One region of the Janthinobacterium sp. HH104 genome, then DNA from elsewhere that is predicted to be linked to it. Evidence: predicted binding sites of a transcription regulator. Region 1 holds the regulator's gene; each other region holds the start of a gene.
The links. The regulator LexA, encoded in region 1, represses DNA repair genes until DNA is damaged. The targets are predictions, from matches to a motif close to ACTGTATNNNNATACAGT.

Region 1 (5,583 bases):
TACGCATGGCCAGCTGGGCGCCGCCCATCTCCATCGAGAACACGGCCACGGGCAAGCCGCTGTCGATGGCCACGTTTTCGCCGATGTTGACGGAAAACGCCGTCTTGCCCATCGAAGGACGGCCCGCCACGATTACCAGGTCGCCCGGCTGCAGACCCGAGGTCATGCGGTCGAGGTCGATGAAACCGGTGGGCACGCCCGTGATTTCACTCTGGTTGTCGCGGCTGTACAGTTCGTCGATACGCTCGACCACCTGCGTCAGCAGGGGCTGGATGGCGGTCCAGCCCTGGGCGCCGCGCGCGCCTTCTTCGGCAATGGCGAAAATCTTCGATTCGGCCTCGTCAAGCATCTGCTTGACTTCCTTGCCTTGCGGGCTGAAGGCCGTGCCGGAGATATCGTCGGCGACGGTGATGAGTTTACGCAGCACGCCGCGGTCGCGCACGATCTCGGCGTAACGCCGGATGTTCGCGGCCGATGGCGTGTTTTGCGCCATGGCATTCAGGTAAGCGAGTCCGCCCACGTCATCGGCCTTGCCGAGCTGGGTCAGGGTTTCAAAAACAGTAATGACATCGGCTGGCTTGGAAGCGTTAACCATCTTGACGATTTGCTCGAAGATGATGCGATGGTCATAGCGATAGAAATCCTCCGCATGCATGAAGTCGGCGATGCGGTCATATGCGGCATTGTCGCGCAGCAGACCACCGATGACGGATTGTTCTGCTTCGATCGAATGCGGCGGAATACGGAGGGAATCCAGTTGCGGATCAGAGGGGGCGTTCATGGCGCGAATTATACCCGCTTCGGCGTGATGGCAAAAATAAAGGGCTGAAATTGAGCGAAAAAAAGGCCACAAAAAAGCCGGGCGAACCCGGCTTTTCATAGTGCGGCAATGCTTGCGGGCCAGGCCCGCAGACAATTACGCGTTCGCGTCTGGAACGACAGCGATAACAACTTCCACGACCACGTCGGTGTGCAGAGCAACCGAAACGTTGTGCTCGCCAACGATCTTCAGCGGGCCGGTAGGCATGCGGATTTGTGCTTTTTCAACAGCAAAACCTTGCTTGGTCAGCGCTTCAGCGATGTCGAAGTTGGTGACGGAACCGAACAGACGGCCATCAACACCAGCTTTTTGAGCAACTTGAACGGTCAGGCCGCTCAGTTTTTCGCCCTGGGCTTGCGATGCGGCCAGTTTGGCGGCAGCAGCTTTTTCCAGTTCGGCGCGCTTGACTTCGAATTCAGCCACAGCGGTTGCCGTAGCACGACGTGCCAGGCGTTGCGGGATCAGGAAGTTACGTGCGTAACCGTCTTTGACTTTGACGACTTCGCCGAGGTTACCGACGTTAACAACTTTTTCTAACAGAATGATTTGCATAGTTCTTCTCCAGGAATATCTGACCGATTAAGCGTGGTGCAGATCGGTGTATGGCAGCAGCGCGAGGAAGCGAGCGCGCTTGATTGCGGTGTCAACTTGGCGCTGGTAGTGCGCTTTGGTACCGGTCAGGCGTGCTGGCATGATCTTGCCGTTTTCTTGGACGAAGTCTTTCAGCGTGTCGACGTCTTTGTAGTCGACTTGCTCAACGTGAGCTGCGGTGAAGCGGCAGAACTTCTTGCGTTTGAACAACGGGTTTTGCTGTTTGCGTTTTTCTTTAAGCTTGAGCTTATTTTTGTCGAACTTTTTACCGAATGCCATGTCAGGCTCCTGTATCTAAAATGCGCTAGTCAGAATTGACTGCACTAAAATCAATGATGTGAAACACCAAACTCTTGCTGTTGCGGCTCTTCCTGGCCAGGAAACCCGTGAACTGATATACCCCGCCCAAGCTTGCCTGACTGAACCTGCCTGAGATTTCGCCAGCGGCTAGCGCGGCAACATCAAACTCGGTCAAACGGGCAATCCCTGCTTCCATCTGCTGCGAACTGTGTTGCAATACTGCATTCACAATCGGCAGCCCTGCCGGGGTATAGCGCAATATTTCGCGCTCGGCAATGATGGCGGTTACTTGTAGCTGGTTCAGCGCACGATCCTGGTCAAGAATTAAGCTGCTGCTGCGGCTGGAGCGGCTGCTGGTGCTTCGGTGCGGTGGCTTTTGGCCGCGTCTTCGCGTTGTACCGATTTCATCATCGGCGAAGGAGCTGTTTCAGCTTTCTTCATTTTAACGGTCAGGTGACGCAACACGGCATCATTGAATTTGAATGCTGTTTCCAACTCGACCAGGGTCTCGTTGTCGCATTCGATGTTCAGGCAGATGTAGTGTGCTTTAGGCAGCTTTTGGATCGAGTAAGCCATTTGACGGCGGCCCCAATCTTCCACGCGGTGAACCGAACCGCCGCGGGTGGTTACGCTGGCTTTGTAGCGTTCGATCATCGCGGGCACTTGCTCGCTTTGGTCCGGATGGACGATAAAGACTATTTCATAATGACGCATGCAAACTCCTTCAGGTCGGATTGATAATCGCCCACCCCGGCGTCAAGACGGGTGTGGGAAGGTCAGCCGAAGATTATAACCGCCTTTTGCAAACGTTTCAATCATTCCTTCCACAAGCGCCCGAAAAACCCGTGCGCCGCCGTGCTTTCCGGCCGTGGACAAGTATTTCTTGCGAAATTCGCCCAAAACACGGAAATCCCCTTGCATAGTGGGCGATACTGTACAAAAATACAGACTGTTCATATAGACAGCATTTTAGTATGCACCCACCGCTCATGATCAAGCTGACAGCACGACAAGAACAAATCCTGAACCTGATCAAGGACGCGATTGAAAACACGGGCTTTCCTCCCACCCGTGCCGAAATCGCCAATGAACTGGGTTTCAAATCGGCCAATGCGGCCGAAGAGCATTTGCAGGCCCTGGCCCGCAAGGGCGCGATCGAGATTTCGCCCGGCACCTCGCGCGGCATCCGCCTGATCGGTGCGGCCGCCGAAGCGCCGCCGTCGAAAGTGCCGGCAGCCCTGCTGATGTCGCTGCCCCTGATCGGCCGGGTGGCGGCCGGTTCGCCCATCCTGGCCCAGGAAAACCTGGAAGCGAGCTACAACGTGGACCCGGCCCTGTTCTCGGCCAAGCCCGATTTCCTGCTGAAGGTGCGCGGCTGGTCCATGCGCGACGCCGGCATCATGGATGGCGACTTGCTGGCCGTGAAAAAAGTCGACAGCGCCAAGAATGGCCAGATCGTCGTCGCCCGCATCGGCGACGAAGTCACCGTCAAGCGCTACAAGAAGACGGGCTCCGTCATCGAACTGCTGCCGGAAAATCCGGACTTCAAGGTGATTACAGTGTCGCCCGAAGACGAGTTTGCTTTGGAAGGTTTGGCGGTAGGACTCATGCGCAGCTGGCATTAAGCTGCATGCTCAGACCCGCCGGGTCTGACCCCAGTTTTTAGTTTGCCTCACAACTGGCACATGGCCTAATCACCAACACCGCTCTCAGCCCTCCAACGCTCCTCGGAAATCCTCAAGCAGATCCGCCTCGTCCTCAATACCGACGGACACGCGGATCAGCGATTCGGCGATGCCCATGCTGGCGCGGCGCTCGGCACCCATCTCGTAGAAAATCGTGTGGGCGACGGGAATGACCAGGGTGCGCGTGTCGCCGAGGTTGCTGGCGGGAATGGCAAGATTGAGACGATTGAGGAAATCGAAGCAGTCGATGCCATCTTTCAGCTCAAAGCTGAACAACGAGCCATAGCTGCGGAACAAGTCGGTGGCCAGCGCATGCTGCGGGTGCGACGCCAGGCCAGGATAATGCACGGCAGCCACTCTCGGGTCGGCCTGCAGCATGTTGGCCAGCGCCAGGGCGTTCGAGCAGGTGCGGTCCATGCGCAAGGCCATGGTTTCCGCGCCGACGGCGATATGATGCGCAGCTTCCGGCCCCAGCGAGGCGCCGAAGTCGCGCAAAGCCTTGGCACGGATTTGCGCGATGCCCCACTGCGCGGGCGCCGCCTTCTTGTAATTCTCGAAAATGTTCGGATACTGCGTCCAGTCGAACACGCCCGTGTCCGTCAAGCTGCCGCCCAGGGCATTGCCGTGGCCGCCGATGGATTTCGTCAAGGCATTGACCACCAGGCCCGCGCCCACAGCTTTCGGGCGGAACAGATATGGCGTCGTCATCGTGTTGTCGACGATGTACAAGATGCCCTTCTCGTGGCACAAGTCGCCGATTTTCTTCAGGTCAGCGATCTGCGTGCGCGGATTGGCGATGGTTTCCACAAACACGATGCGCGTGGCCGGCGTGATGGCCGCAGCCACATTGGCCACCTCGGTGGCGTCGACGAATGACACGCCGATGCCCTGCCCCGTCACCGTTTGCCACAAGCTGTTGGTGTTGCCAAACAAAAAGGCCGACGACACGACATGGTCGCCCGCGCGCAGCAACGATTGCACCACGGCGCCGATGGCGCCCATGCCGGTGGCGAAGCACAAAGTCGCCACGCCGTCTTCCATCTTGTTGACCTTGTCTTCCAGCGCGGAGACGGTCGGGTTGCCTTGGCGGCCATAACGGAAGCCCGGCTCCTTGCCCTGGAACACGGACGCGAGCTGGCGCGCATCGGCGTAACCGAAGGCAACGGAAGTGTGCACGGGCTTGTGCAGCGAGCCGTGCTCGATGCCCTTGCGGCGGTCGTTGTGCAGGATGGTGGTGGTGAAGCCGTAGGTTTTTTTGTTGGTCATGGTGGAAGTTCCAAATACTCGTCTTGCCGCTTAACCCAAGGCAAGTGCTGGGGTCAGACCTGAAGGTCCGACCCCAAAAAAAGCCCGGCATCGGCCGGGCAGGTACTTATGCTTCCGTTGTCGCCAGGTTCAGGTTCAGCTGGGAACGGGGCGTATCTTCGGGCGCTGCCGCCTTCGGATGGTGGCGCGCATATTCCAGGCGGTCCAGGTATTCCTGCGACACGTCGCCCGTCACGTACACGCCATCGAAGCACGATGCCTCGAAGTTCGTCAGGGCCGGGTTGACGTCGGCGATCGCCTGCTTCAGCGCGCCGATATCCTGGTACACGAGGTAGTCGGCCGTGATTTCGCGGCACACTTCTTCCGTCGTGCGGCCGTAGGCGATCAGCTCGTCGCGCGTCGGCATGTCGATGCCGTACACGTTCGGGTAGATCACCGGTGGCGCGGCCGAGGCGAAGATGACCTTCGTCGCGCCCGCTTCACGCGCCATCTGCACGATTTCACGGCTGGTGGTGCCGCGCACGATGGAATCGTCGACCAGCAGCACCACTTTATCCTTGAATTCGGACGGGATCGCGTTGAGCTTCTGGCGCACGGATTTCTTGCGTGCCGCCTGGCCCGGCATGATGAAGGTACGGCCGATGTAGCGGTTCTTGATGAAGCCTTCGCGGTACTCGATGTTCAACGCCATGGCCAGCTGGATGGCGGCCGGACGCGAGGAATCGGGAATCGGCATGACCACGTCGATATGCACGCCTGGCAATTCGGCGCGGATCTTCTCGGCCAGGTATTCGCCCATTTTCAGGCGCGTGGCGTACACGGAAGCGCCGTCGATGACGGAGTCGGGACGGGCCAGGTAGACGAATTCGAACACGCACGGGTTCAGGCTGGCATTGTCGGCGCACTGGGCGCTGTGCAATT
Region 2 (5,583 bases), 120 kb from region 1:
CCGAGGTCTTGGTCTTGTAGCGGGCGTTCGGTACGCCTTCGGCCGTGCCGCTGAAGGTGCCCAGGGTTTGCGGGCCAAAATAGATGATGCGCAGATCCGATTCCAGCTTGCCCGTGATGTAGTCGAAGCCCAGCGTGGCTTTCGCGCGCGGGCCGCCCTGTTCGATGAACAGGCGTTCGCGCTCGGACAGCAAGACATCTTCGAAGCCCGTCAGCGAGGCGGGCGTCTTGACTTTCGTCACTTCCGTCTTGCTCAAGTTCAAGGCCACGAAGGTATTCAGGCGGTTGCCGGCCAGCTCGCCCTTGTGCGAAGCCGTCAGGTCCAGGCCGCGCGTGCGCGTGTCGATGGAGTTGACGAAGAATTGCGCCTCGCCCACGCCCAACAGGGCCAGGCGCGCGGCCAGGTCAGGGTAATTGTCGGCATTGAAGCGGCCCGACAGCACGATGCGGTCCTTGATCTTGATGTTGTACAGGTCGGCCGTGACGGAGATGGCTTGCGTCGGCGTCCAGGTGGTGCCCAAGGTAAAGCTGGTGGATTTTTCCTCTTTCAACTTGGGAATGCCGGCCGCGTTGGCGACGGTGCCGCCGTTCGGCGCCAGCACCACGTCGGTGGGCACGCCGCCGATGAAGTCGGTGAAGGTGGACGAGAAATACACTTGCTGCAACGATGGCGCGCGGAAACCCGTGCTGGCCGAACCGCGCAGCAGCACGTTTGGCGCCAGCTTGTAGCTGCCGGCCAGCTTGCCCGTCACGGTGGAGCCGAAGTCGCTGAATTTTTCATAGCGCAAGGCTGCCTGGGTTTTCAGGCGTTCCGTCCATTCCAGTTCCACGTCGCCATACGCGGCGATGCTGTGGCGCTTGGCCTTGGTGGCGTCGCCGGGCTGGAAGCCGGGGAAGCCCTGGCTGCCCGCATTGCCGCCCACGCCCACGCCGTCGGCGTCGTTGTAGGAGCCCGGTTCGCCGGCCATGATCTTGTATTCCTCGCTGCGGTATTCGGCACCGAAGGCCACGTTCATGCCGCGCATCACCGTGTCATAGTAGCGGCTGAAGTCGGCGTTGCTGGTCAGCTGCTGGAACGAGAAGCCGCCCGCGTCGTAGCTGCTGGCGCTGACGCCCTTGCCGCCGTTCATCAAGTCGAGGTTGGCGATCGAGGCGTTCAGCGTATTGCTGATGTCGTAGCGCATCTTGTTGTAGCCATAGGTTTGCGAAAAGTCCGCATGCCATTCGCCGATCTGGCTGCGGTGGCCGATGGTGGCGTACTGATCGTCGATCTTGCCGTTAATGAAAGGCACGAAACCGTCCGGGTACATGGCGGCCGAATTGCGCGACGGGATGTCATCGCTGCCGATGCCGCCCCGGCCAAATGCGGCGCTCGAGGCGTCGCGTGTCTGCGCGCCGGCAGTGAAGTACAGCTTGCCCGTGCCGCTGGTGGCGTAGTCGCCATTCACGTACAGGGTTTTATTTTTGGATTTGGTGTCGCCGATGATGCGCATGCTGTCGGAATCGGCCCGGTTCGAGCGGCCCCGGTCCAGGTATTCGCCGGTGATGGCCAGGGTGCCCTTGTCGCCCAGCGCGATGCCGCAGTAGGCCGAGGTCATGTAATTCTTGCCGTCGCCTTCCGAATACTGGCTGTAGCCGGCCACCGCTTCGCAGCCCAGGCTTTTCTTCAGTTCGATGTCGATCACGCCGGCAATGGCGTCCGAGCCGTACTGGGCGGCGGCGCCGTCGCGCAGCACTTGCACGTTCTTGATCGCCAACAAGGGAATCGCATTCATGTCCGTGCCCGTGTTGCCGCGGTTGCGCGCGCCAAACAGGTTGACGAGGGCCGTCGTGTGGCGCCGCTTGCCGTTGACCAGCACCAAGGTCTGGTCGGAACCGAGGCCGCGCAGGGCTGCTGAATCGATCAGGTCGGCCCCGTCGGCGCCCGTCTGGCGCGTGGAATTGAACGAGGGCGAGATGTATTGCAGCGATTGCGCCAGGTCGAATTGGCCGCCTTGCTCGGCCACCTTGGAAATCGGAATGATATCGACCGGCACCATCGTATCGGTGGAGGAACTGGCGACCCTGCGCGAGCCGACCACGCTGACCGTTTGTACGGGGCCTTCTGTGGCCGCAGGGTCGTTGCTCTGCGCCATGGCGGCGGGACTGAAGGCGGCCAGGGCGGCGCTGCCGTACAGGCTGATGAGGACTGCTTTACGCAAGGTGGTGAGGGTCGGCACGCAGTATCTCCAAGTGGTATTGTGACTTGATTCTAGTGCCATCATTTCATCATTCACCAGCGATACTTTGTTTTGTTATTACAAATTTGTAGTAACTGTTGTTTCCTGGTTGATTATCTTTTCGCCGCTGCCCGGCTTGCCTTGTACTGGTGCGGCATGCCCCGTTCAGGTGCTGCGTTGCACCATGCCGCCCACCCAGATTGCTTGCGCGCTGTATTGCACCTCGATCAAACAAGGCTGCTGCGTCACGTGGCCCTGATGCAGGCGCAGCGACTGCTGCCAATGCGCTGACAGCGCGCCCGCCGCCACGCCCGTGGCGCTGTCTTCCAGCGCCGGGTCGAGGTGGTTGAAGTTGCGTCCCTCGTACTCGTGCTCGCCCGTGCGGCAATATGCATAGCAGCCGTTGACTTGATGCAAGGCGCTCCAGTCGGCGATCAGTTCCAGGTTCGGCCGCAGCGCGCGCAGGGTGGTGCGGTCTGCCACTTCCAGCAGCAGCTTCGGGCTGCCGACGGAGGCGATCACGGGCGGCGACAGCAAGTGCATGTGCTGGCCCATCAGTTCCGACGGCACATATTTTTCCACCATGACGGCAGGCGCCGGTTGCGGTGTCAGGCCGATGAATAGACCTTCCGCGCGGCGCACCAGCTGCAAGGCTTGCCCGCGCATGGCCGTGGTCACCGTCAAGGCTGCCGGTGCGCCAGGCGCCGTCAGCAGCACATGCGCGGCCGCCAGGGTGGCATGCAGGCACAGGGGACTGCGCGTGTGCGGATAAAAATAGTCGAGCACGACGCCTCCGTCCGCTTGCCGGTCGAGGAAGACGCAGGCGCTGACCTGGCGTTCGCGGGCAAATTGCTGGCGCGCCGTTTCGCTGTTGTCGTCGTTTTCCACGACCAGCGCCGCATTGCCGCCACCGGGTGCGGCGCCGAAACATTTTAAGAAGTGGACGATCATGGTGGGCGAGGCATAAGGTAAAACACGAGCATAAACGAAAATATGCGCAACGCCTCTTGCAATCCTGCCAGCCTGTAGCGACAAGGCTCTGCTTATTGACGCCTTCGTGGAAGCTGCATATCAACTGATGATATACTTTGCCGCATGTGGATCGATCCTGCCATTGATACATTGCTGGACCTCGACGGTTCCATACTCGACCAGGATGGCGGCTATTGGATCAAGATAGAAGCCAGGCGGACAAAGGCATCGGATGAGATCCCCCATGGCATACGCTACTCGCTGACGTTGCACGAACCGTATGGCAAACGCATCCTCGGTTACGACAATGCCCATATGGTGAAGCCGCCAAAGAAATTCAAATATGCGGGACGTATCGTGACTTTTGACCATAAACACCGTCATCCCTCAGATCAGGGAGTGCCATACGAATTCAAGGACGCACAGCATCTGATCAATGATTTCTTTGCTGACGTGGACCGCATTTTGCTGGAGGTAAAAAAGCAATGAAACCGATTTTTATTGGCATCATGCCGCAAGAGAAAATCCGCGAACGCGTGCTCGCCATCGCTCGTGGTACCTATAAACCGAAGCTGAACGAACCCAAAGTCTGGTTCACTTCCATCAAATCGCTGGCGGAAGTCCTGAGCGACGAAAACCGGGCATTGCTGCACGTGATTCTGGAAACGCAACCGGAATCCATCTCGGCCTTGGCTGAGACAACGGGCCGTAAACCGAGCAATCTGTCGCGGACACTGAAAACCATGTCCAACTACGGCATCGTGGAATTGAAACGGGAGCGCAATCAAGTTCGTCCCATCGCCACCGCAACTGAGTTTCGTATTGTCGCGCATTGACTTTTCATGCTCTCAGCTTTTGACTTTCTAAATCAACAGCTGTTGCGCTTCTCGGCCACCTCTTCCAGATGCGTATAATATACTGTGTTTATATACAGTATTGAGGTAGATCATGTGGGGCGCCGTCTTACCCGAGTATGCTGAGCTGTACTGCTTGAGCAATTTCAGCTTCCTGCATGGAGCCTCGCATGCGGAAGAACTGGTGGCGCGCGCCGTCCAGCTCGGGTACAAGGGGCTGGCCATCACCGACGAGTGCTCGCTGGCGGGTGTCGTGCGTGCCCATGCGACGGCCAAGCGGGCCGGTTTTCCGCTGATTATCGGCGCGCATTTTCATTTGACGCAGGCCGACGGCAGTCCGGCCCTGTCCTTGCTGGCGCTGGTGCGGGACATCGACGGTTATGGCAATTTGTCGGAACTGATTACCATGGCGCGCACGCGGGCGGCCAAGGGGCGCTATTTGCTGACGCCCGACGATTTTGCGGCGCCTTCGGCCGAGTTTGCGCATTTGCAGGGGCTGCCCGGCTGTCTGATGATCTTGCTGCCCAGCTATCCGGCCCAGCCGGAAACCGTGCGCGCACAGGGGGCGTGGATGGCGGCCACCTTTGGCGGCGAGCGCAGCTGGATCGGCCTGAACCTGCTGCAGCGGGCGCAGGATGACGCGCACCGCAGCGCCGTGCAAGAGGCGGCGCAGGCGCAGGGTTTGCCCGTGGTGGCCGTCGGCCACGTGTGCATGCACGTGCGTTCGCGCAAGCCCCTGCTCGACACTTTGTGCGCGATTCGCGTGGGCAAGCCCGTGGGCGAATGCGGCTATGCGCTGGCGCAAAATGCGGAGCAGCATTTGCGCGCGCGCCTGCGCCTGGCCAATGTGTATCCGCCGCAAGCGCTGGCGGAAACCTTGCGCATCGCCAAGATGTGCGAATTTTCCCTCGACAGCCTGCACTATGACTATCCCGACGAACTGGTGCCGGGCGGCCACACGCCGGCGACCTATCTGCGCGAGGAAACATATGCGGGCGCGCGTCTCCGCTTTCCGTTGGGCATTCCGGCCAACGTGCAGGAACAGATCGAGCAGGAGCTGGATCTGATCGCCGAGCTGTCGTATGAAGCGTACTTTTTGACCGTGTACGATATCGTGCGCTTTGCCCGCTCGCAAAACATCCTGTGCCAGGGCAGGGGCTCGGCCGCCAATTCGGCCGTCTGCTATTGCCTGCACATCACGGAAGTGGACCCGGCACGCGGCAATTCGCTGGTCGGGCGCTTCATGTCGCGCGAGCGCAACGAGCCGCCCGACATCGACGTCGACTTCGAGCACCAGCGGCGCGAAGAGGTGATTCAATATATCTACGGAAAATATGGGCGCGAGCGGGCTGCGCTGGCCGCCGTGGTGATCAGCTACCGTCCGAAAAGCGCCTTGCGCGACAGCGGCCGGGCGCTGGGGATCGACCTGGCCATCGTGGAAAAAGTGGCCAAGGCGCACCGCTGGTTCGACGGCAAGCGCGATCTGTTGGAGCGCCTTGCCGAATGCGGGCTCGACCCGGAAGCGGCATTGTCGCAGCA
Region 3 (5,583 bases), on a different contig from region 1:
AAGTCGCCGCCCGATTCGCGGATGACTGGCGCCGATTCGCCCGTGATGGCGCTTTCATCGACGGAAGCCACGCCGGCCGTCACTTCGCCGTCGGCGGGAATCACGTCACCGGCTTCGACCAGCACCGTCATGCCCTTGCGCAGGTCGGTGGCCGGCGTGGGCAGCCAGGAAGTGCCGTATTTCGGTGTCTGCATTTTCTTTGCCATCACCGTTTGCTTCAGGGCGCGCAGCGAGGCCGCCTGCGCCTTGCTGCGGCCTTCGGCCAGCGCTTCGGCGAAGTTCGCGAACAGCACGGTAAACCACAGCCACACGGCGACGGCGACGATGAAGCCGAATGGCGCTTCGCCCTGGCCGCCGCTGATCCCGGCCTGGGTCGCCAGCAGGGTCGTGATGATGCTGCCCACGTAGACGACGAACATCACGGGGCTGCGCCACTGCGTGCGGGGGTCGAGTTTTTTGAACGCATCGACGACGGCGGGGCCGATCAGTGCGGAATCGAACAAAGTCAGGCTTGTGCGTGACATGGTAGCCTCTTATTTGATGAAAAGTTGCAGGTGTTCGACGATCGGGCCCAGGGCCAGCGCGGGAACGTAATTCAATACACCGACGAGCACGACGACGCCGATCAGCAGGCCGATGAACATGGGGCCGTGCGTGGGCATGGTGCCGGCATTGGCCGACAGGCGCTGCTTGGCCGCCAGCGAACCGGCCACCGCCAGCACGGGCACGATCACGCCGAAGCGGCCGAACCACATGGCGATCGCCAGCATCACGTTGTAGAACGGCGTGTTGGCAGACAGGCCGGCAAACGCGCTGCCGTTGTTGTTGGCGGCCGATGTGAACGCGTACAGGATTTCGGAGAAACCGTGCGCGCCCGGGTTGGCCACGCCGATCTTGCCCGGTTCGACCATCACGGCGATCGCCGTGCCCGTCAAGACTAGGGCTGGCGTGATCAGGATGGCAAGCGACACCATCTTCATTTCATAGGCCTGGATTTTCTTGCCCAGGTATTCAGGCGTGCGGCCTATCATCAGGCCGGCGATGAAGACAGCCAGGATGGCGAACATCAGCATGCCGTACAGGCCCGTGCCCACGCCGCCGAAAATCACTTCGCCGAACTGCATCAGCAGCAGCGGCACCATCCCGCCCAAAGGCATGTAGGAGTCGTGCATGGAATTGACGGCGCCGCACGATGCGGCCGTCGTCACGGCCGCGAACAGTGTCGAGGAGCTGATGCCGAAGCGCGTTTCCTTGCCTTCCATATTGCCGCCCGATTGCAGGCTGCTGGCCTGCTGATCCACGCCCAGCGCTTGCAAGGATGGATTGGCTTGCTGCTCGGCGCTCATCACGCCGGCCGTCATGACGACAAAGATCAGGGTCATGGCGGCCAGCACGGCCCAGCCCTGGCGCATGTCGCCCACCATGCTGCCAAAGGTGAAGCACAGGCCGGCGGGGATGATAAAGATGGCCAGCATCTGCAGGAAGTTCGACAGCACGGTCGGGTTTTCATACGGGTGCGAGGAATTGGCGTTGAAGAAGCCGCCGCCGTTCGTGCCCAGCAGCTTGATCGATTCCTGCGACGCGACGGGGCCCATGGCGATCGTCTGCGTCGCCGCCACTTGCGCTTCCATCACGGGCTTGCCGGCCGCATCCAGCACGGGCTGGCCGTCGGCTGTCACCTTCGGCGTTTCATACGCCACGTGATCGAGCAGGGTCACTTCCTTGTAGGCGGAAAAATTCTGGATCATGCCTTCGCCCATGAAGACGACGGACAGGGCCAGCGACAGCGGCAGCAGGATGTACAGGGTCGAGCGCACGAGGTCGACCCAAAAATTGCCGATCGATTTGCCCGAGCGCGAGGCGAAGCCGCGCACCAGCGCGAAGATCACGGCGATGCCGGTGGCCGCCGAAAAGAAGTTCTGGCATGCCATGCCCAGCATCTGGGTCAGATAGCTCATGGTCTGTTCGCCGCCGTAGCCCTGCCAGTTGGTATTGGCGACGAAGCTGACGGTGGTATTGAACGAGGAATCGGGGCTGACGGCGCCCAGGCCCTGTGGATTCAACGGTAAAATGCCCTGCAGGCGCTGCAGGCCGTAGACGAAGACGGCGCCCACGGTATTGAAGACGATCAGGGCGATGGCATAGCTTTTCCAGCCCATGGCCTTGTCGTCGGGCAGGCCGGACCAGCGGTACAGCAGGTTTTCCAGCTTTTGCAGCCAGCCCAGGCCGCGCACGGGCGCATCGCCGGCCACCTTGGCCATGTACAGGCCCAGCGGATAGCCGGCGGCCAGCAGCACGGCCAGGAAGGCCACCAATAACAGTATCGATTGCGTCGTCATCACAGTTCCTCCGCCTTCAGCAGCGCCACCAGCAGGTACACGAGCAAACCAGCCGAGACGACGGCGCCCAGCACATAAAACGCGTTCATTTGACGCTCCCTAATTTGTCGCAGGCGACGGCAAAGCCGGCCGCCAGGACGAAAAACACGGCAATCAAGCCGAGATACACGAGATCCATTCCCACCCTCATTCAGGTTTGTTTTGATAGTGAGCAGATTAGCCAAAAGGGTCTAAAAAATTCGTAAAGACTGGGGAGGCGCATGTAAACAAGATGTAAAAACGGGGGCTTTACCGCATAAAATCCAGCACAATTGGCGCAAAACCACGCCTGAGGCGCACTGTTGTTGCCCTGGAGTAGCGCTATTGCTCGCGGGACAAGATAGAATGCGCGAGCGTCCGCACAAGGACGCCTGGCCTGCCGCACTGCCCTCCCCCAGTGACGCTGGACGGGATATACTGTATATTCATACAGTTATCGCCGCCGCTGTCATTGCGCCCGCAGTGCCCTGGCCTGGCGTTCCAACCACTGTCTTTACTTAGCTTGAACACGTATGGCCACTAAAAAACCAGCATCCGACTACAGCGAATCATCCATCCGTGTCCTGAAAGGACTGGAACCCGTCAAGCAGCGCCCGGGGATGTACACCCGCACTGAAAATCCGCTGCATATCATTCAGGAAGTGATCGACAATGCCTCCGACGAGGCGTTGGGCGGTCATTGCACGCACATCGCCGTCACGCAAAACACGGATGGCAGCATCACCGTGGAAGACAATGGCCGCGGCATTCCCGTCGGCCTGCACCCGGAAGAAGGCGTGCCGACCGTGGAAATCGTGTTTACAAGGCTGCACGCGGGCGGCAAGTTCGACAAGGGTTCGGGCGGCGCCTACGCGTTCTCGGGCGGTCTGCACGGCGTCGGCGTGTCCGTCACCAATGCGCTGTCCACACGCCTGGAAATCACCGTCTGGCGCAAAGAAAGCGACGGCAACGGCTTGCACCACATGGTGTTTGCGAATGGCGACGTGATCGAGCCATTGAATTCCCGCCCCGCCCCGCGCGACGGCAAGAAGTCGGGCACGCGCGTCACGGCCTGGCCCGATGCAAAATATTTTGATTCGCCGAACATCTCGCAAACGGAGCTGCAACGCCTGCTGCGCTCGAAAGCCGTGCTGCTGCCGGGCGTCACCGTCACCCTGACCAACGCGAAGACGGGCGATACGCAGACGTGGCAGTACGCGGAAGGCTTGCGCGGCTACCTGACCGAAACGCTGGCGCAGGTATCGAATGGCGAAACCCTGATTCCCCTTTTCGAGGGCGCGCAATACGCGGGGCCGGACTCGGAAGGCTTTGCCGAAGGCGAAGGCGCGGCCTGGGTGGTGGCGTGGACGGAAGAAGGCGCCATCGTGCGCGAATCGTACGTCAATCTGATCCCCACCTCGAATGGCGGCACGCACGAATCGGGCTTGCGCGACGGCCTGTTCGGCGCCGTGAAAAACTTCGTCGAAATGCACTCGCTGCTGCCGAAAGGCGTGAAGCTGCTGCCGGAAGACGTGTTCGCGCGCGCTTCGTTCGTGCTGTCGGCGAAAGTGCTGGACCCGCAATTCCAGGGCCAGATCAAGGAACGCCTGAACTCGCGCGACGCCGTGCGCCTCGTGTCGACCTTCACCAAGCCGCCGCTGGAACTGTGGCTGAACCAGCACGTCGACTACGGCAAGAAGCTTGCCGAACTGGTGATCAAGCAGGCGCAGTCGCGCCAGCGCTCGCTGCAAAAAGTGGAAAAGAAAAAATCGTCGGGCGTGGCCGTCCTGCCCGGGAAGCTGACCGACTGCGAATCGTCGGACATCGCGCGCAATGAACTGTTCCTCGTCGAGGGTGACTCGGCGGGCGGTTCGGCCAAAATGGGCCGCGACAAGGAATTCCAGGCGATTCTGCCCCTGCGCGGCAAGGTCTTGAACTCGTGGGAGACGGACCGCGACCGCCTGTTCGCCAATAACGAAATCCACGATATCGCCGTGGCCATCGGCGTCGATCCGCACAGCGTGGGCGATACACCCGACCTGTCCGGCCTGCGCTACGGCAAGATCTGCATCCTGTCCGATGCGGACGTGGATGGCTCGCACATCCAGGTATTGCTGCTGACCTTGTTCTTCAAGCACTTCCCGGTCCTGATCAACAAGGGCCACATCTGCATCGCCCGCCCGCCTTTGTACCGGGTCGATGCGCCCGCGCGCGGCAAGAAGCCGATCCAGAAAATCTACGCGCTCGACGACGGCGAGCTGGTGGCCATCGAAGACAAGCTGCGCAAGGAAGGCGTGAAACAGGGCGCCTGGTCGATCTCGCGCTTCAAGGGCCTGGGCGAGATGAACGCCGAGCAACTGTGGGAAACGACGATGAACCCGGACACGCGCCGTTTGCTGCCCGTGACGCTCGGTGAAGTCGATCATATGGCTTCGGCCTTGCGCTTCAATATGTTGATGGGCAAGGGCGAAGCGGCAGGACGCCGCGCCTGGATCGAAGAACACGGCAATGAGGCGGAGGCGGATATCTGATGATCATCGGCATCGACCTGGGCACCACCAACAGCCTAGTCGCCATCTGGCGCGACGGCAAGGCTTCCATCATCCCGAATGCGCTCGGTGAACACCTGACGCCATCATGCGTGAGCATCGATGACGACGGCACTGTGCTCGTGGGCCGAGCGGCGCGCGAGCGCCTGCAGACGCACCCGCAGCTGACGGCAGCCGTCTTCAAGCGCTACATGGGCAGCGAAAAGAAGATCACCCTCGGCACGCAGCAATTCCGCCCGGAAGAACTGTCGTCGATGGTGCTGCGCGCGCTGAAGGAAGATGCCGAAGCCTTCCTCGGCCACAAGGTCGAGGAAGCCATCATCACCGTGCCCGCGTATTTCAGCGATGCGCAGCGCAAGGCCACGCGCATCGCCGGCCAGCTGGCGGGCTTGCGCGTGGAGCGCCTGCTCAACGAGCCGACGGCCGCCGCGCTGGCCTATGGCATCCGCGACAAGGAACAGGAAAGCAAATTCCTCGTTTTCGACCTGGGCGGCGGCACGTTCGACGTGTCGATCCTCGAGCTGTTCGAAGGCGTGATGGAAGTGCGCGCCTCGGCCGGCGACAATTTCCTCGGCGGTGAAGACTTCGTCACCGTGCTGGTCGACGCCTTCCTCGAAGGCAGCGGCCTGCGCGACGCCGTCGGCAGCCGCCTGCTCGACCCGCGCCAGCAACAGCTG
Region 4 (5,583 bases), on a different contig from region 1:
TACCCGTTCATTTCGCTGCAGGGCCAGTTCACGGAACGCCTGCTGCGCGACATGCACGGCGCGTTTCGCGAACTGTCGCTCAACCCGTATAACGAAGTGACCTTCATGACGACGGCATTGGCCATGGTCAGCGCCAACCTGGGCATCACGGTCTGCCTGCCGTACGCGGAACCGATGGTGAAACTATATCAATTGCACATGCGCGCCCTGCACGAGCCGGAACTGACGCGGCGCTTTTTCGTCTACACGAAGACGGGCCGTTCGCTGTCGCCGGCGGCCGAAAGCTTCATGGCCTTCCTGTTCCGCTTTGTCGAGACGCACGAGTGGAACGTGGGAGCTGGCAGCGGCGCGGCACGCGACGCCCTGCCCGCAGGCGGCCCGGCTGGCGCCACTTTATAATGGCGCATCGCCCTTTGCCGCCTACGCCATGACCCAGCCTGCCCAGAATGACCTGTCCGCCATCGACGCCGCCACCATCGCCATCAACCAGCGCATGAACAAATTCGACGGCCATGCACAGGTCTGGCTGTTCGGCTATGGGTCGCTGATCTACAAGGCCGACTTCCCCTACATCGAACGCCGCCCCGCCAGCATCGCCGGCTGGACGCGGCGCTTCTGGCAAGGTTCGCACGACCACCGGGGCACGCCGATGGCGCCGGGCAGGGTCGCCACCATCGTGCCGCAGGCGGGCGCCGTGTGCGACGGCATGGCTTATCTGATCACGCCCGAAGTCTTCGCCCACCTCGACCACCGCGAAAAGAACGGCTACCTGCGCCTGGCCACCGACATCACCTTCGAGGACGGCAGCAAGGTCGAAGGCCTCGTGTACATCGCCAACGAGGAAAACGCCGCCTTCCTGGGCGCCGCCCCGGAACTGGACATCGCGCGCCAGATCGCCCGATCAATCGGCCCCAGCGGTCCGAACAGCGAATACCTGCTGCACTTGGCCAGCGCCTTGCGCGAGCTGGGCAAGAGCGATCCGCATGTCTTTGCCATCGAGCAACATCTGGCGCAGATGCAGGCACCTGCACAGGATAACGCTGCAGAATAATGCTACACGCTAGCGCTACACGTTAGCCCTACACGATAGCGCCGCAGCGCCTCCGCCCCATCAGCGGTAACGACGACTTAACTTGGCTTCACTTCTTAAAACAAATCCAGCTGTCCCGCATTGCCATTTTTCACTTTCGCGCCCAACGGCGGCACCATCAGAGGCCGGCGGAACTGCGTGCAATCGAGCTGCTTGAAGCGGCCGCTCTTGCCATGCAGCCCCAGCCGGTGCACGGCCTTTTCAAAGCGCTGGCGGATGAGGTCGGCCCACACGCCTTCGCCCCGCATGCGCGCGCCGAACGCGCTGTCGTAATCCTTGCCGCCCCGCATTTCGCGCACCCGGTTCATCACGCGCTGGGCCCGTTCCGGGAAGTGTGCTTCCAGCCATTGCTGAAACAGCGGGCTCACTTCCCACGGCAGACGCAGCACCACGTAATGGGCGTGGATGGCGCCCGCGTCGCGCACGGCTTCGAGCAGCTGTTCGATTTCCGGCTCCGTCACGAACGGGATGATGGGCGCGATGCTCACGCCCACGGGAATACCGGCCTCCGTCAGCGTGCGGATGGTGCGCAGCCGCCGCGCCGGAGCAGCCGCGCGCGGTTCCAGGGTGCGCGCGATGGCCGGGTCGAGCGTGGTGACAGTCACGGCCACGGCCGCCAGATGCCTGGCCGCCATGGGTGCCAGAATGTCGATATCGCGCTCGATCAGCGACGATTTCGTGATCAGCGCCACGGGATGGTCGCACTCCTGCAGCACTTCCAGCACGCGCCGCGTCAGCTGCCGTTCGCGTTCGCACGGCTGATACGCATCGGTATTGACGCCGAGGGCGATCGGTTCAGGCACATACGACGGCCTGGCCAGTTCGCGCCGCAAGAGTTCAGGAGCGTTCACCTTGGCGTAGATGCGGCTTTCGAAGTCCAGGCCCGGCGACAGGCCCAGATAGCTGTGCGTGGGACGGGCAAAGCAATAAATGCAGCCGTGTTCGCAACCGCGGTACGGGTTCAGCGAGACATTGAACGGCAAATCGGGCGAAGCGTTGCGCGTGAGGATGGTGCGCGCCTGCTCATCGCTGACCTGCGTCTTCCAGCCCGGCGCCCCCTCTTCCCCGGCCGCCTCATCCAGGCCGCCCACGCTCCAGCCATCGTCGAAACCGGCGCGCGCATGCACCTCGTAGCGCCCTTGCAGGTTCGAGACGGCCCCACGGCCCTTGTGAGCTTTCAGCGATTGCGGCGGCAGCATGGCTTGCCCGGCGAAGCTGTCATCGTGCTCTGGAATGATTGCTTTCATGAACGGCCCCATCAACTGTATATACGTACAGTATACTATGCCGCTGTCCGGCCAATATCAAGGGCTGCCATGGTGCTATTTCAAGCTTTTTCACCCTGCGGCATGACATAACTCAACTGCTGCGCGACAAAACCGTCAAATGCCGTGATCAGGGGAACGAAGCGGGCCGCGTCCTGCTCCAACTGCATCAAGGCATAGCACGTCGCTTCCAGGCTCGATAACTGGTCTGGCGCGTGCGCCTTGCGGATCAGGTAATGGGAAGCGGGCGTATCGCGCAGTGGCAGGCGCGGCAGCTGTTGCAACGGGGGATTCATATATAGCATCTTGCGGCTCTTGCGCCAGGTGGCGTCTAGCACCACCAGCCGCAATTGGCTGGGATCGAGCAAGATGGCGGGGTCGAGCACTGGCGGCGGCGCGATGCCCAGCGAGCGGTCGCCTGGCGTATCCGGGTACAGCAGCACATTGTGCTTGCCGGCCAGCAGCCCGGCGAGAACATCGGGGGCAAACTGTTCGCCCGTCAGCATGCGGCTGTTGGGCAGGCTCAGGTGCAGCAAGCGGGCGCTGCCCTTGGCATTGTGGACTTCCAGCGGATGCTGCAGGATCAGCACTTCCACCGCATGGGAAACGGGGGCGATCCAGCGGCAGATGCAGCTGGACACGGCGCGCAGGCAAGCCGGGCAGCGCGCCCGTTTGGCGGGTTCAGCCAAGGAGGAGGATGCAGCGGATCGGCTGGCGGTATGGCCGACGGTATTACTGGACGGATGGCTGGGGATACGGCGGGTGGTCATGGCGGAGCGCGTTCGCGGCTGTCTTCAAGCCGCGATTGTAGCGCCCGCGCCATGCCAAGGGGAATTTGCGCTTAAAACTCTTCCCACTCGTCGACGCCGGATGCCACCGGTGCCTTCGGCGCGCGTGCACGCACAGCGTCCGCTTGCGCCGCCTTGCCCGGCGCGGGTGCCGCCACGGCTGGCGCCGGCGCGCGGTGCCTTGCTGGCTGCATGGTGGGCCTGGTGACAGGTCGCGTCGCAGGTCGCATGGCAGCTGGTGCGGATGCCGTCACGGACGGGCTGGCATTGGCCGACACATAGTGCTGCGTTGCATCGAGTTTGAACAGGCCCACCACGTCGGCCAGCTTGGCCGCCTGTTCCTGCATGGATTCGGCCGCTGCAGCCGCTTCTTCCACGAGGGCCGCGTTTTGCTGCGTCACCTGGTCCATCTGGCCGATGGCCTGGTTGACTTGTTCGATGCCGGTGCGCTGTTCATCGCTGGCGTCGGTGATCTGGTTCATGATCTGCGTCACATGGCTGATGCTTTGCACGATCTCGTCCATGGTGCGGCCCGCCTTGTCCACCAGTTGCGAACCGGCTTCGACCTTTTGCACGGAATCGTCGATCAAGCCCTTGATTTCCTTGGCCGCCGCGCTCGAACGTTGCGCCAGGTTGCGCACCTCGGAAGCGACGACGGCAAAACCACGGCCCTGCTCGCCGGCCCGGGCCGCCTCCACGGCCGCGTTCAAGGCCAGGATATTCGTCTGGAAGGCGATGGCGTCGATGACGCTGATGATATCGACGATCTTGCGCGAGGAATCGTTGATCGAGCCCATGGTGCTGACCACTTCCGATACCACCACCCCGCCCTTGCTGGCGATCTGCGAGGCGTCGATGGCCAGCTGGTTCGCGCTGCGCGCATTGTCGGCGTTGAGTTTCACGGTGGAGGTCAGCTCTTCCATGGAAGACGCCGTTTCTTCCAGCGAACTGGCCTGCTCTTCCGTGCGCGACGACAAGTCCAGGTTGCCGGCGGCAATTTCGCTCGACGCCGTGCTGATCGATTCGGTGCCGGCGCGCACCTGGCCGACGATGCTCACCAGCTTGTCGTTCATGTTTTTCAGCGCGTGCATCAATTGCCCCGTTTCATCGCGGCTTTCCACGACGATATGACTGGTCAGGTCACCAGCGGACACGGCTTCCGCCACCTCGACGGCACGCGTGATCGGGCGGGTGATCGAGCGTGTAATCCAGTACGCGCAGGCGATGCCGAGCAAGATGGCGACCACGCCCAGCGAGATCAGCAGCAGACGGCCGCTTTCATAGCGCGAACGGATTTGCGCGGCTGATTCATCGAGCAACTTGGCCTCCAGCAGTTCCAGCTTCTTCAGCGACGCCAGGTAGATGTCGCGCTTGACGCCCATATCGCCTTCGTACAGGCGCTTGCCCAGTTCAAGATCGCCCGCATTCTTGGCCTTGAACACATTCTTGCGCACTTCCGTGTAGGCCTTGCGCGTGCTCAGCACTTCCTGGTACAGCGCTTGCTCTTCAGCGTTCAGCTGGCTCTTGCCGATGTCGTTCTGGATTTCCGTCGCGCGTGCGGACGAGACCGCCATTTCCTTTTCAAACTGTTTCTGGTGTTCAGGATCGCTGACTTTCCAGGCGGCCGCCGTGCGCGCCGCGTTCACCTCGATGACCTTGGTCCATTCACCGATCAGGCGCTCGTTGCGCACCTTGACGTTGACGAGCGCATCGGTCTCCTTGCTGGCGCTTTGCATCTGCACGATGCCCACCACGGTCAAGGTCGTCAACAGAAGGAGGACGGCGGCAAAACCGCCACCAAGACGTACGCCGATTTTGAGGTTCTTCATTGCGTGATTCCAATCTGAAAAAACGATGCACAGACGCCACGAAACCGATTTACTGCTACGTATCAATATAGCAGGCATCTGCCGTGCGGCAATCACGAGAGGTGGCGCAACGTTATCCACGCCACCGGAATGGCAGCGCGCCGCAGCGCACTACTTTGGAGCAGATTGTGAGTGAATCAGAGTGGCATTGCAAGAAATAACATGCAGAAAAGCAACAGCCAGAAGGTGGTATGCCGCCACGAACGGGCGGCAGGCAAGCAGTGTCAGTTTTGCTTCACGTAGATCAATTTTGTCGTATCGAAACCCAGGCCACCGGCTTTCTCGATCAGGCGCTGCTGCAAGGCAGGGTCCATGGTTGGCGTGCGCGACAGCAACCAGAAGTAGGATTTGTCGGGGCCGCTGATCATGGAATAGCTGTAATTTTGCTGGTCGAGGTCGAAGACGATGTAGGAACCATAAAAGGGGCCGAAAAACGACACTTTCAGATAGCCCACGTCTTTCTTGTCGACGAAATACGCCTTGCCTTCCGCGTCCTTCCAGACAGCGTCCGCATCCTTGTAGCCGCGGTTGAGCACTTTCAGACCGCCATCCTGACGCAGGCTGTAGTCAGC

Region 2: the regulator LexA is predicted to act here: its motif matches at 4,108-4,125, upstream of JAB6_RS15240 (error-prone DNA polymerase).
Region 3: the regulator LexA is predicted to act here: its motif matches at 2,795-2,812, upstream of JAB6_RS01880 (DNA topoisomerase IV subunit B).
Region 4: the regulator LexA is predicted to act here: its motif matches at 2,352-2,369, upstream of JAB6_RS08285 (PA0069 family radical SAM protein).

What each region holds. Positions count from the first base shown of each region.
Region 1 covers NZ_LRIB01000035.1:181,834-187,416, reverse strand. Annotated here, with positions in the region: gene JAB6_RS15745 (replicative DNA helicase) at 1-781, opposite strand, end outside; gene rplI (50S ribosomal protein L9) at 917-1,372, opposite strand; gene rpsR (30S ribosomal protein S18) at 1,400-1,690, opposite strand; gene priB (primosomal replication protein N) at 1,716-2,015, opposite strand; gene rpsF (30S ribosomal protein S6) at 2,036-2,425, opposite strand; gene lexA (transcriptional repressor LexA) at 2,701-3,336, shown strand; gene JAB6_RS15715 (cystathionine gamma-synthase family protein) at 3,421-4,662, opposite strand; gene purF (amidophosphoribosyltransferase) at 4,769-5,583, opposite strand, start outside.
Region 2 covers NZ_LRIB01000035.1:64,622-70,204, forward strand. Annotated here, with positions in the region: gene JAB6_RS15220 (TonB-dependent siderophore receptor) at 1-2,218, opposite strand, end outside; gene JAB6_RS15225 (PhzF family phenazine biosynthesis protein) at 2,384-3,169, opposite strand; gene JAB6_RS15230 (DUF6516 family protein) at 3,314-3,679, shown strand; gene JAB6_RS15235 (transcriptional regulator) at 3,676-4,026, shown strand; gene JAB6_RS15240 (error-prone DNA polymerase) at 4,139-5,583, shown strand, end outside.
Region 3 covers NZ_LRIB01000013.1:229,011-234,593, reverse strand. Annotated here, with positions in the region: gene kdpB (potassium-transporting ATPase subunit KdpB) at 1-524, opposite strand, end outside; gene kdpA (potassium-transporting ATPase subunit KdpA) at 534-2,339, opposite strand; gene kdpF (K(+)-transporting ATPase subunit F) at 2,339-2,428, opposite strand; gene JAB6_RS01880 (DNA topoisomerase IV subunit B) at 2,891-4,888, shown strand; gene JAB6_RS01875 (molecular chaperone HscC) at 4,888-5,583, shown strand, end outside.
Region 4 covers NZ_LRIB01000023.1:228,326-233,908, forward strand. Annotated here, with positions in the region: gene JAB6_RS08275 (LysR family transcriptional regulator) at 1-399, shown strand, start outside; gene JAB6_RS08280 (gamma-glutamylcyclotransferase) at 461-1,051, shown strand; gene JAB6_RS08285 (PA0069 family radical SAM protein) at 1,147-2,289, opposite strand; gene JAB6_RS08290 (tRNA-uridine aminocarboxypropyltransferase) at 2,418-3,044, opposite strand; gene JAB6_RS08295 (methyl-accepting chemotaxis protein) at 3,197-4,972, opposite strand; gene JAB6_RS08300 (lipocalin family protein) at 5,236-5,583, opposite strand, start outside.